DNA from 4 places in the Micromonospora kangleipakensis genome. Region 3 is predicted to be linked to each of the others. Evidence: riboswitches for the same ligand, from Rfam matches in the RefSeq annotation. Region 3 holds a riboswitch; each other region holds the start of a gene.

Region 1 (3,200 bases), 4.2 Mb from region 3:
AGAGTCCCGATCGTTGCACAGGTCGTCTGCGACGTGGTGCGTGAGCACGGGCACGCAGAGGTGCGGGCGGTTCCCGGTGACCAGATGGCCTTCCTACGGAAACAGGTCCGCTCGCTGATCAGGCAGCGAACGGGCCACCGCGCCCAGACCCACGTTCACGGCGACGTTCTTCTTGTGGTGTGCGATTCCCTGCGTGACCAGGAGGCTGAGATCCGCGCAGCAGTCGGTGCCGTCGCAGCCATCCTGCTCGGGAGCAAGCCGCTGCCGGTCGTGCGGCCTGATCGACCGTGGGTCGTGTGTTGGACTGCGTGGGAGCTGGGGTGACAGCGTGCCCTGCATGTGCCCTCGCTGGCGCTTCGCGCGTTCGCATTCATAAGCCATGTCTGAGCAGCAAAGCCGGGGGCCGCTTGATGTGGTCAGGCGACCCAGATGCCGTGCGAGAGGTACTGGGCGGCGGCCAGGTGCGCGGCGGGGGCCGTGCCGGCGGCGGCGAGTTGTCCGGCGAGGGGCTTGTCCGATCTTCGGTGTAACCGGTCCGGCACGGGTCAATGGTTGTTCTCGCCTGGACATGGCCGGTGGCCGGGCCGGAAATGGCGTCGGGCACCGGCTCGGTGGAGCCGGTGCCCGACGGGAGAGGTGCGATCAGGCGGAGTAGCCGCGGGTGGCCATCCAGTTCGCCAGGTCGATGGTGGTCATCCAGTAGGAGGCGGTAGCCGGATTTGCCGAGTCGGCGATCCGGACGGTCCGGCCGTCGTCCTTGTAGCCGACCACGGCGATGTAGTGGCCGCCGGGGAACGAGTGCCAGCCGCCGTCGGTGTCGGTGGCGGAGCCGACGGTGTTGGCGACCACGGCACGGCCGTCGGTGATGGCATTGACCACGTCGGCCTGGAGCTGGTCCATCTGCGCCGGAGTGGCCGCGCCGGGGATCATGTGGGTCCGCCACGGGTTGCCCTTGACCATCTGGTTGAGCCCGCGGGTGGTGTCCGCGGCGGAGTTGGTGCCGTTCTCGGTGGCGCCGAGCGGGGCGACCATCGCGTCCTGGGTGGTTTCGACGCCGCTCGCGCTGAGGGCGTTGCGCACCGCGGCCGGGCCGCAGTTCCAGTAGGCGTACTGCGCCTCGTAGGTGTAGTCGAGGACCTTGGTCGACGGCGGCTTCGGCTTCGCCTTCTTGGTCACGTCCGGGTCGGTCGTGGCGTTGGCGCTGGCCTTCGCAGACGGTGACGGGGCGGCGATCCGGGCCTCACCACCGGTGGCGGCCTCGCCGAGCCGGGGGGCCAGCTCGGCAACGGCGGCGGTCTTCACCTTGTGCGCCGGGGTGTCGTTGGTGGCGGCGAGCGCCGTGCCGACGCCGCCGGCCAGCACGAGCGCCGCGGCGGAGCCGGCGATGATCTGGTACGGGCGCTCGGTCACGACACGCCGCAGCTGACGCTTCATTCGGTGCTTCATGTGTTCCTCCACGGGGGGCCTGAGCGGCACACGCCGGCCCGACACGCGGAGGAACTCACGCGCGTTGCTGGGGCGGGGGTGCCGCGGGGATCGGGAGCGCCCGGTGGGCCGGGCTTGGGGACGGTGCCGGAAGTCGCCGGTCAGGCGAGCGTCGGCACCGCGATGCCGTGGAGGCGAGGGGCGTAACGGGGGGTGGTTCGCACGAGGCTCGAACTCCTTCCGTGGCCGCCTACCGGGTTAGCTGACGGATTCGGGCGGGAAGTAACGCCCTACCGCGGGCCGTGGCTCGCGGATTCACCCCGGTGTTGCACTGGGTCCCCGGTTCGTGAGATCACGATTGAGCGGGTCGGCACGGCGTCGCCATTTGCGATCGAAAACCGCACCGGACGCGCCGACACTACCGGCGGGTACGCCCCCGCCAAGCAACCCCACCTGCTTAAACTCCGAACACCATTACTCTGACCGGAACAGCCCGTCACTGATGTCGCTCAATGGGACGAGTAGCTATGACGGAACTATCGGGAGGCAACCGGACATCGGGGCGGGGTCGGCGCTGAATTTGTTGTCAATCACCGCATCCCTTACCCGAATGACCGTTTCCCGTCGGATGTGACCCGTCCCGAACCAATTCACATCACAATTCAGCAAACCCGGGCGGGGCGGCGCCGGCCGGCGGCGGCGCTGACACAGTCGGGGCAGGGTTCGGGTCCGCACAGGCGTTCATGGTGGAGTTGCCGGCGGCGCTCGTGACACCCGGCAGTCGGCGCAGGGCGGCCGGTTGGCGCAGGTAAAGCCATCGCCGGCGCATGTTGACCACTACGGCCGGGACCTCAACTTGCGGGTGTCGACGTGCCGCACCAGGTGGGTTCTTGCTCAGGATGTCGGAGCGCCGCCGGCGGCTCGGCCGGGAGTTGGGGACATGTAAGCCGGTCCACTCGAACAACCGGCCTTGGCTTGGCAACAGTTGATAATCCGCAACATCGCCGCTGGTGGGAGCTCGCCTCCCGATGCCTTGGCGATCGGCTGTCTTCCCCCGGCGGCTGGACGGCGAGGAACCAGCCGACGTGCGGGTTCGCTGGTAGGTCACGAAAGCGGGCGGGCGCCGACGGCGCCCGCCCGCTTTCTCGTAGCAGTGTCAGCGGAGCAGGAACGTTTGGGTCTGGGGGTTCAGCATCGGCAGTTTCTTGGCCCCGGCGGTCTGCGGGCCGCTGAACCGGATCACATCTACACCGCGGGAGATGTCGTTGGCGATGATCAGGCCGTTGTACCAGTAGGTCGACCACTGGTTGGACTGCATGTCGTAGTAGGCGATCTCCTTCGGGTTGCTCGGGTCGGTCAGGTCGACCATCGAGGTCCCCGAGCCGTACGCGGAGGAGACCAGGATGTTGCGGCCGGCAACGGGCACGTAGTTGAAGTTGTGGTAGGTGCTCGGCTCGGCGCGTGGGATGCGCAGGTGGCTCAGCGGCGTGGCGGGGTCGTCGACGGCGTACGTCCAGATCGCCCCGAACGGCTCCTGCGCGGGCCCGAAGTACTCGTCGCCGAAGGTGACGTACTTCCCGTCGTGGGTGAACGCGGCGCTGTGCCAGATGTCCACGTCCGGCGTGTCGACGTTGGCGATCACGCGGGGGGCCATCGGGTTGCTGATGTCCCACAGCTGGCCCTGGGACAGGCAGGCCGCGGCGGCGAGCTTGCGCGGGGTCAGCACCTGGATGTCGTGGCATGCGAAGAAGTCGCCGGACGCGCCGGAGAAGAGG
Region 2 (3,200 bases), 5.5 Mb from region 3:
TTGCATACATAGCGATGTGAACATAGATTGGGCCCGGCCGGGGCGAGGGCGAAAGGGTGTGGGCGTGGGCGCAGGTCATGACCACAGCGGGGCGGTGACCAACGCCGCCTACCGCCACCGGGGTCGACTCTGGGCCGCGTTCGGGCTGCTCGCCGCCCTGATGCTGGTCGAGGCGGTCACCGCGTTCGGCACCGGCTCGCTGGCCCTGCTCTCGGACGCCGGGCACATGTTCACCGACGTGCTGGGCATCGGCATGGCCCTCGCCGCGATCACCGCCACCCGACGCGCCGACACCGACCCGCAGCGCACCTTCGGGCTCTACCGGCTGGAGGTGCTGGCCGCCCTGGCCAACGCGGTGCTGCTCGGCGCGGTCGCGGTCTACGTGCTGGTCGAGGCGGTACGCCGGTTCGGCGAGCCGCCGGAGGTGCTGGCCGGTCCCATGCTCGCGGTGGCGGTGCTCGGCCTGCTGGCCAACATCGCCGCCTTCGCCCTGCTGCGCAGCGGGGCGGAGGAGAGCATCAACCTGCGCGGGGCGTACCTGGAGGTGCTGGGCGACCTGCTCGGCTCGCTCGGGGTGATCGGCGCCGCGCTGGTCATCGCGCTCACCGACTGGTGGTGGGCGGACCCTCTCGTCGCCGTCGCGATCGGGCTGTTCATCCTGCCCCGCACCTGGCGGCTGGGGCGCGCCGCGGTGCGCATCCTGGTGCAGGCCGCCCCGGAGCACCTCCAGGTGACCGCGGTGCACGACCGGCTGGCCGCGGTGCCCGGCGTGGCGGAGGTGCACGACCTGCACGTCTGGACGCTGACCTCGGGGATGGATGTGGCCTCCGCGCACCTGACCATGTGCCCGGGCGCCGAGGTGGGCGAAGTGCTGGCCGCCGCTCGGGCCGCCCTGCACGAGGACTTCCGGATCGATCACGCCACGTTGCAGATCGAGCCCGGAGCGTCAGCCGGGGCCTGTGGTGCAGTCGAGTGGTAATTAGGGCAAACTTAAATCAGTGCGGGTATTGTGCACCTGTGCCGGTTTTGCCCTCGTTCGTGCCCGTAGCTCACCGGGCCGGGCCGGGGCACCACCGGTAGGCTCGGCCCCGGCCTCCGCCAGGCGGCGCCCTCCGGCGCCTGCGGTGGCCGCCGCCTAATCGCCGCCTGCGGCGAACCGGGGAACCATGTTCGTGGGGTGCATCCGCGCCAGCGGTAGGGATCTTCCGTCCCGAACCCGTCAGCTAACCCGGTCGGCGGCTGACGGAAGGAAACCCTGAATGCCAGCAGTGGCACCTGTGAAACGGACGGCCGCCCGGTTGGCGGCCCTGCTCGTGGCGACGCTCGCGCTCGGCCTCGCGACCGCGCCGGTCGGCCCCGCCGGGGCGGCGCCCCCGGCCGGCCTGCTCGCCGCCGCCCCCGGCGACGACGACGAGGGCGGCACCCCGGCCCTGCGCGCCCAGCTCGACGCGGCCAGCAAGGGCTGGCTGGAGGCGAAGACGGCGCTGGCCCGCTCGGTCGGTCGGCAGCAGCAGCTCACCAACCAGCTCACCACGATCAACGCCGAGCTGAGCGTCCGCGACACCAAGGTCGGCGAGATCGCCGGGGTCGCGTACCGGACCGGACGGCTCGGCACCGCGGCGGCGCTGCTCGCCAGCGACAGCCCGGAAGGCTTCATGGACCGCGCCGCCGCGCTGGGCCAGGTCGCCGCCCACGAGGACCGGGCGCTGCGCGACCTGATCGAGACCCGGGACCGGGCGACATCGACCCGGACGGCGCTGAACGCCGAGATCCAGGAACAGCGCAAGCAGGTCGCGGTGATGGCCAAGCGCAAGCAGCAGGCCGAACGCGCGCTGGAGGTGGCGAACGACCGCGCCGAGAGCGCCCGCGACAGTGGCGGCACGGTCCGGGGCACCTCCACCGCGAACGCCGACCCGGCACCGCGCAACGCCGACGGCTCCTGGCCGCCCGAGTCGTGCAGCGTCAACGACCCCACCCCGGCCGACGGCTGCATCACCCCGCGCACGCTGCACGCGCTCAACGAGGCCAAGTCGGCCGGGTTCACCCGGTACGTCTCCTGTTACCGACCCAGCGGGTCGGGCGAGCACCCCAAGGGCCGGGCGTGCGACTTCGCCGCGCAGTCCGACGGCTTCGGCGGGGTCGCCAGCGGCGGCGACCGGACGTACGGCAACAACCTGGCGGCCTACTTCGTCCGCAACTCCGACGCGCTGGCCGTGCTCTACGTGATCTGGTTCAAGCAGATCTGGCTGCCGAGCAGCGGCTGGAAGTCGTACAGCGGCGGCAACGGCGACCCGTCCAGCGACCACACCAACCACGTGCACCTGTCGGTCTACTGAGCCGAGGGGGTGATCCGTCGCCGGACGGGTCACCCCCGCTACGCCCGTCGACGTACGCGGAATGTCGCCCCCGGCCCCACGACGCGACCGGCCCGCCGGACCAGCATCGACGGCATGAGCCGACTCTCCCCCGCCGTCCGCAAGGCCCTGCTGACCCTGCACCTGGTCACCTCGCTGGGCTGGCTCGGCGCGGACCTGGTGCTGCTCACCCTGGGCGTCGCCGGGCTGCGCGGCGCCGACCCCGCGGTGGTCTACCCCACCGCGGGGCTCGTCGTCACGTACCTCTTCGCACCGCTGAGCGTGGTGGTCTGGCTGGTCGGGGTGGCGAGTTCCCTGCTCACCCCGTGGGGGCTGCTGCGCTGGCGCTGGGTGCTGGTCAAGTTCGTGCTCACCACGGTGCTGCTCGGTCTGGTCCTGCTGCTGCTGACGCCCCGGATCCGGCAGCTCGGCGAGCTGGGCGCCGCCGCCTCCACCCACTACCGGGTGGACCTGGTCGTCGCCCCGGCCATCTCCAGCACGCTGCTGCTGGTGGCCACCGTGCTCTCCACGTACAAGCCGTGGGGCCGGCTACGCCCCGCCACCCCGGCCCGCCGCCGCCCGGTGGCCGTCGCGCCCCGGTCCTGACCGGACACCGGTCAGCTGGCGGCTGGCGCGTCCGGACCGCGGTCCAGCACCGCGCCGAGCCGGCTGGCGAGCCCGAGGTGGGCCGCCCGGGCCTGCCGGAAGGCGTACCCGAACAGGGGCGCCGGCGCGGCGAGGGTGATCTCGACGTCGATCCGCGTCACGCCGCCCGGCTCGTCCCGCAGCCGGGTGTGGTTGCGCACGGTGGTGGCCGGGCGCTGCCGGGCCACCGTCACCACCTCG
Region 3 (3,200 bases):
GGACGTCGTTGGCGACGAGCCACTCGCACTCATCGGCGAGGCGCGATGCGAGCTCGTCGAGGCTCCGACCGGGCCATGGCGGCAGCGGCGCGTCGTGCAGCATCCGGGCGGCGGCACCCGCCGCGGCCCACGCGGCCGACGAAGCGGTAGATGGCTCGCCGAGGTGGCCGAGTGCCGTCCCCGGGAGAGCGGCGAGCGCGAGTACGGGCGGCTTCCGCCACAGGATCTCCGGGGTTGGGACCGGCGCCATCGCCATCGCCTCGACCTCGACGTCGGTGCGGGTCTGATCAGCGTCGATCTTCACGAACACGTCGCCGACGCGCAGGGTCGCGCGCTCGTTATGGGCGACGACAACCTCGACCTCGTCTACGTCCATGTCGGCCATCATTGCGGAAATGACCACCGACGTCGCCGGGGTTATCTCGTGCGACTGCGCGCCGGCTTCTACGTCGACACGCCACAGTCAACCCCACCACCTGAGAGCGCGACGAACAGGCGGAACGCGACCCTTCGAGCCGATCTTGCCCAAGCTGACAGTGCGCTTCGATTCCGGTCAGCGGAGCAGGCCTGGCGTTCGGTTTCCGCGACCGCCAGGCCGTCTCCAGGCCGTCACAGGTTCGCGACCGGCCACCGATGTCCCCCACGCCTCACCACTCCCGCCGCAGGTGAGAGGCACGATGACCACCGCCACCAGTGACAGCCAAGCCCGCATGGCATCTCTGGCGCACCTGGCCGATCCGCTGACGGCGGAAGGGGGCCCCCGCCACGCGGGAGCCCCTTCCGGTGGATCAGCCCGGTCGGCCGTAGCTGTTGATCTGGCCGTCGTCGACGCGTTTCATCGTGATCGGCTTGCCGGACTGGGAGGCGTGCACCACCCAGCCGCCGCCGACGTACATGGCGACGTGGTGCAGGTCGCTGTAGTAGAAGACGAGGTCCCCGGCGCGCAGCTCGCTCCGGCTCACCCGGCGGGTGACGTCGTGCTGCTGGCGGGCGTTGTGCGGCAGCGAGACGCCGGCCTTGGCCCAGGCGGCCATGGTCAGGCCGGAGCAGTCGTAGTGGTCCGGGCCGGCGGCGCCCCAGACGTAGATCTTGCCGATCTGGGCGCAGGCGAACTTGACCGCGATTCCGGCGGGGCCGCCCGGATAGCCGGACGGACAGGGCGCGGGCCGCAGCGGACCGCCGCCGCCGCTGCCGTAGACCTTCAGCCGGAGCTTGTCGAGGCGGGCGATCTCGGCGTTGATCTGCTTCTTCTTCGCCGCGAGCTGGGCCTCGGTCCGGGTCAGCTGGGCGACCATCTCGTCCAGCGGCTTCTTCTTGGCGGCCAGCTGGTCGCGGAGTACGACGACGTTGCGCACCTGCTGCTGCTGACGGTGGGCGAAGCGGTCAAGCAGTTCGAGGCCGGCGACCACGTCGCTCGGCGACCGGCTGCCCAGCAGCGCGTTCACGGTCGACAGGTTGTCGCCCTTGTACGCGTCGGCGGCGAGACCGCCGACCTGGCCCATGGCGAGGTCGACCTGGAGCTGCAACGGGGTGATCTGCTTGGCCAGGGCCGCCGCCTGCTTCCGCTTGACGGCTAGGTCCTGGCGAGTGGCGTTGTGCTGCTCGATGATCGGTTCGAGCTTGTTCCAGTCCTGGTCGATCTGGCGCTCGATCTCGGCGACCGTCGGTTCGGCGTGGGCCGCCGTGGCGCCGCCGGTCAGGATGACGGCGGTGCCGGCCAGGGCGGCGAGTGCGGTGGTGAAGCGGGACCAGCGTGGACGCGGCGCAGCCGTCATCCGGTCGACCGACCGGACCGACGGTCGCCGCGGGGCATGGTGTGCCACCGGGCTTCCGTACTCCTTCTTCGCTGACCGCCTACCGGGTTAGCTGACGGGTTCGGACGGGAAGGGAGCCGCCCTACCGCAGTGCTGCGGATTCACCCCGGTTACCTGGGTCCCCGGCTCGCCCGGAGGCGACTCGGCGGTGTCGGACCGTCACCACCCGGGTTGGACGGTGCACACACCGGCCGACGATTGACCAGAGTAGAGATGGCTGTTATTGATCCGCAACCCGCGACGCCGTGACACTCCGTACCCGAAGTTCGGATCCGGCGAGAACCGGCTGAAGAAAACTTTCATCGAACATCGTTTACAGGTAAGTATTGACCCGAGACTGCCTCCGGGGCGAGGGTGAGCACGCAGTTACCCCCACCTGACCGGGAGGTTCCATGCACCGCCCACCCTCGCCGCCACGCGGCCGGATCCTGCTCGCCGCCGCCATGGCGGCGGCCACCGCGCTCCTCTCCACCGGACCGGTCGCCGCGGAACCCCTCACCGCCGGACCGACCGAACCCACCGACCGTCAGCAGCAGTACGCCGCGGCCGCGGCCGAATACGGCGTGCCGGAGAGCGTCCTGCTCGGCGTGTCGTACCTGGAGTCCCGCTGGGACACCCACCCCGGCCAGCCCAGCACCAGCGGCGGCTACGGGCCGATGCACCTGACCGACGCCGACCAGGTCGCCGCCACGCCCTCCGGCTCGCACGTCGACGAGAACGAGGACCCCCGGGGCGACGAGTCCCGGCCCCTGGTCGTCGATTCCACCGTGGCGGCCGAGCCGACCGGGGACCTGCTGCCACGGGCGTCCCTGCAGACCCTCGACGCCGCCGCCGCGCTCACCGGCGTACCCGAGGAGACGTTGCGCACCGACGCCACCGCCAACATCCGCGGCGGGGCGGCGCTGCTCGCGTCGTACCAGCGGGAACTGGCCGCGCCGGTCGGCGCCGGCAGCGACCCGGCGGCCTGGTACGGCGCGGTGGCCCGGTACTCCGGCGCGGACACCGAGGACGCCGCGGCGGCCTTCGCCGACGAGGTGTACGACCAGATCAGCGTCGGTGCCGCCCGGACCACCGACGACGGCCAGCGGGTCACCCTCGCCGCCCGGGAGGTGACCCCCGACGAGTCCGGGCTGCACCGGCTCGGGCTGCGCCGCGCCGAGCGGCCCGACGGCCTGGAATGCCCGGTCCGCCTGGCCTGTGAGTGGATCCCCGCGCCGTACGAGAAGTACGGCCCGAACCCGGGCGACTACGGCAACCACGACCTCGGCGACCGGCCGGCCCAGCAGAAGATCGAGTACATCGTCATCCACGACACCGAGGGCTACTTCGGCCCGAGCGTGAAGCTGGTGCAGACCAAGACCTACCTGGGCTGGCACTACACGCTGC
Region 4 (3,200 bases), 2.2 Mb from region 3:
CTACCAGTTCCTGATCGAGGTTCCGCAGGCCGCCGCCATCTGGTCGGCCCTGCTCCTGCTCGCCCTGGCCGTGCTCGCCGTGCTGGTCGCCCGCCCGGAGCGGGACGCACCGTCCGACGCCGAGCCGGTCCCCGACCCGGCCGCCGAGGAGGCGGCCCGCCTCGCCGATCTGCGGCGGTACGCCGACGAGGTGGCGGTGGCCGCCGCCGGGGCCGCGCAGACCGCGCGCCGACGGCGGGAGCAGTGGCTGCGCGCCCACGACGAGGTCGACGGGGCCTGGCGGGCGTACGACGAGGCGGAGAGCGCCGCCCGTCGGCTCGCCGGCGCCGCCGTGCTGCCCGCGCCGCGTACCCCGCGGACGCCGACGGAGTACGCCGCCCGGGAACGGTGGCTGCGCCACGCCGCGATGGCGGCGCACTGGCGGGGCGACCTGTCGGCGCGGCAGCTCGCCGACGTCCTCGCGCACCGGAACGGGTGGGACCCGCGCCGGCACCCGGCCGAGCAGGAGATCGTCCTCGCCCGGGTGGTCCGCGACGGCCGGCTGGCCGGCTACCGCGCGGCGACCGAGCGGGAGCAGCGGGCCTGGGGGGACGCGGAGCTGGCCGCCGAGGCGGCCCGGGCGCTGGCCGTGGAGGCGTACGCCGCCGCGGCGGCGCTGCGCCCCGGCCCGGTCCCGGGACGCCGCGCGGAGGCGCCCACCCAGACCCTCGCCCCGGTGGCGACCGGCGCCGCCCCGGCCCGGCCGGCGCGCTGGCGCCCGGCGCGGGTTGGCTGAATTGTGACCTGAATTCGGTGAGCCTGGTCACGCGAATCGGGAAACGGTCATCGGGGTCAGTCGGGGTGATCGAGCACCGCAATTTCCGGCCGCTCGCCACCCGATGTCCGATTGTCGCCCGGCGGTTCCCTCATAACTGCTCGTCCCATTGAGTGACGTCAGTGACGGGCTGTTCCGGTCACAGTAATGGTGACCGAGGTTTACGCAGCTAGGAGCGCTTGGCAGGGCGGGTACCCGCCGGTAGTGTCATCGCGTCCGGTGCGGTTTCCGATCGCAAGAGGCGACGCCGCGCCGACCCGCTCAATCGTGATCTCACGAACCGGGGACCCAGTGCACGTCCGGGGTGAATCCGCGAGCCACGGCTCGCGGTAGGGCGATCTTCCCGCCCGAATCCGTCAGCTAACCCGGTAGGCGGTGTCGGAAGGAGTTCCATCCTCGTGCAACCTGATCCCACCCCTCGTTCGTCCCCCCGCCTCCACGGCGCCGCGGTGCCGTCGCTCGCCTGACCGGTGAGCCGATTCCGGTATCCGCCCTGCCGCCCGGTTGACCCGGGCGCGCCCCCCGTTTCCGCGGCCACCCCCGCCCACGACCTGTCATCGCGCGTGAACTCCGCGCGTCGGGCCGGCGTGCGCCGCTCCCGCCCCGTGGAGGACCAACGTGAAGCACACCCTGAAGCGGCAGCTGCGGCGCCTCGCCACCGAGCGCCCGTACCAGATCGTCGCCGGCTCCGCCGCCGCCCTCGTGCTGGCCTCCGGCACCGGCGCCCTGCTCACCGGCACCGGCGACGCGCCGGTCCGCCAGGAGACCGCCGCCGCCGTCGCGGAGCTGGCCCCGCGCCTCGGCGACGTGGCCACCCGCAGCCAGGAGCGGATCGCCGCCGTCCCGTCGACCTCGCCCAGCGCCAAGCCGTCGCCGAAGGCGACCTCGGCGAAGCCGGACCCGGACCTGACCCGCAAGGCGGCGCCGAAGCCGCCGTCGACCAAGGTCCTGGACTACAACTACGAGGCGCAGCTCTACTACTACAACTGCGGCCCGGCCGCGGTCCGGAACGCGCTCAGCGCGACCGGCATCGAGACGACCCAGGACGCGCTGGCCGGCCCGCTCGGCACCACCGAGATGGGCACCAACTCGGCCGAGGACACCACCCGAGGGCTGAACCAGATGGTCAAGGGCAACCCGTACCGGACGCACATGATCCCGGGCGCGGCCACCCCCGCACAGATGGACCAGCTGCAGGCCGACGTGGTGAAGGCGATCACCGACGGGCGGGGCGTCGTCGCCAACATCGCGGGCGACGCCACCGACACCGACGGCGGTTGGCACTCCTTCCCGGGCGGCCACTACATCGCCGTGGTCGGCTACAAGAACGACGGCCGGACCGTGCGGATCGCCGACTCGGCGAACCCGGCATACCCGGCGTACTGGGTCACCACCATCGACCTGGCGAACTGGATGTCCACCCGCGGCTACTCCGCCTGATCCACTCCGCGTCACCCGTCGGGCACCGGCTCTCTGAGCCGGTGCCCGACGTCGTATGCCCGACGCACCGGGCCGCCGCCGGCTCTCGCGCCTGGTGTCCGACCGGTGGCACACTGCGCCGTATGGGCGACGAGACGGGTACCCGCCAGCTGCTGCTGCTGCACGGCCTGGGCGCCACCGGCGAGGTGTGGCTGCCCTGGGCGCCGCTGCTGGAGCGCCGCTGGGCGGGGCGCTGGCTCGCCCCCGACCTGGCCGGGCACGGTTGGTCGCCGCCGCTACCGGCGTACACCTTCGCGGCGCTGGCCCAACGGGTGGTGGCGGGCCTTGGGCCGGTCGCCGACCGGCTGGGGCCGCGGGACCGCCTCGTGGTGCTCGGGCACTCGCTCGGCGGGGTGGTGGCGTTGGCGCTGGCCGCGCGGCAGCTCGGCCTGCCCGTCGACGCGGTGGTCGGGCTCGGCATCAAGGCGGTCTGGTCACCCGCCGAGCTGGACAAGGCCCGGGAGTTGGCCGAGCGGCCGGTCACCTGGTTAGCCAGCCGGGACGAGGCCGCCCGCCGTTACCTGCGCGTCTCCGGCCTCGCCGGCCTCTTCGCCCCGGACCATCCGGTGGTCGACGCCGGGCTGCGCCGGGAGGACGGCCGCTGGCGGCTGGCGATGGACCCGGCCGCGTTCGGGGTGGGGGAGCCGAAGCTGGCGGCCCTGCTCGCGGCGACCGACGTGCCGGTGTTGCTCGCCCGGGGCGAGCAGGATCCGATGGTGACCGATGCCCAGCTCAAGGAGTTCGGCGTCCCGGTGGCCACCCTGCCCGGCCTCGGGCACAACGCCCACGTCGAGGACCCGGAGGCCGTCCTGGCCCTCCTCGACCCGTACCACTGACCCGCGGGCCGGTAGGGGGCTCGCCGCGGTGGTTTGATCTGATCATGATGCAGCCCGTCCGCCGCGCGGCC

What was found. Region 3 has a riboswitch for cyclic di-AMP ahead of EV384_RS04375 (C40 family peptidase). Riboswitches for the same ligand answer to the same signal wherever they lie in the genome.
Region 1: linked by a shared signal. The riboswitch ahead of EV384_RS24650 (C39 family peptidase) and the one ahead of EV384_RS04375 (C40 family peptidase) in region 3 are both predicted to bind cyclic di-AMP.
Region 2: linked by a shared signal. The riboswitch ahead of EV384_RS30630 (coiled-coil domain-containing protein) and the one ahead of EV384_RS04375 (C40 family peptidase) in region 3 are both predicted to bind cyclic di-AMP.
Region 4: linked by a shared signal. The riboswitch ahead of EV384_RS14860 (C39 family peptidase) and the one ahead of EV384_RS04375 (C40 family peptidase) in region 3 are both predicted to bind cyclic di-AMP.

The regions. Positions count from the first base shown of each region.
Region 1 covers NZ_SHLD01000001.1:5,127,988-5,131,187, forward strand. The annotation lists gene EV384_RS24645 (hypothetical protein) at 1-324, shown strand, start outside; gene EV384_RS36865 (hypothetical protein) at 417-542, opposite strand; gene EV384_RS24650 (C39 family peptidase) at 643-1,446, opposite strand; cyclic di-AMP (ydaO/yuaA leader) riboswitch at 1,658-1,800, opposite strand; gene EV384_RS24655 (LVIVD repeat-containing protein) at 2,582-3,200, opposite strand, start outside.
Region 2 covers NZ_SHLD01000001.1:6,438,387-6,441,586, forward strand. The annotation lists gene EV384_RS30625 (cation diffusion facilitator family transporter) at 65-979, shown strand; cyclic di-AMP (ydaO/yuaA leader) riboswitch at 1,123-1,254, shown strand; gene EV384_RS30630 (coiled-coil domain-containing protein) at 1,260-2,336, shown strand; gene EV384_RS30635 (hypothetical protein) at 2,451-2,960, shown strand; gene EV384_RS30640 (SRPBCC family protein) at 2,972-3,200, opposite strand, start outside.
Region 3 covers NZ_SHLD01000001.1:905,174-908,373, reverse strand. The annotation lists gene EV384_RS04380 (phosphotransferase family protein) at 1-376, opposite strand, end outside; gene EV384_RS04375 (C40 family peptidase) at 789-1,775, opposite strand; cyclic di-AMP (ydaO/yuaA leader) riboswitch at 1,837-1,972, opposite strand; gene EV384_RS35780 (N-acetylmuramoyl-L-alanine amidase) at 2,207-3,200, shown strand, end outside.
Region 4 covers NZ_SHLD01000001.1:3,087,531-3,090,730, forward strand. The annotation lists gene EV384_RS14855 (hypothetical protein) at 1-775, shown strand, start outside; cyclic di-AMP (ydaO/yuaA leader) riboswitch at 1,063-1,204, shown strand; gene EV384_RS14860 (C39 family peptidase) at 1,433-2,254, shown strand; gene EV384_RS14865 (alpha/beta fold hydrolase) at 2,377-3,129, shown strand; gene uppS (polyprenyl diphosphate synthase) at 3,174-3,200, shown strand, end outside.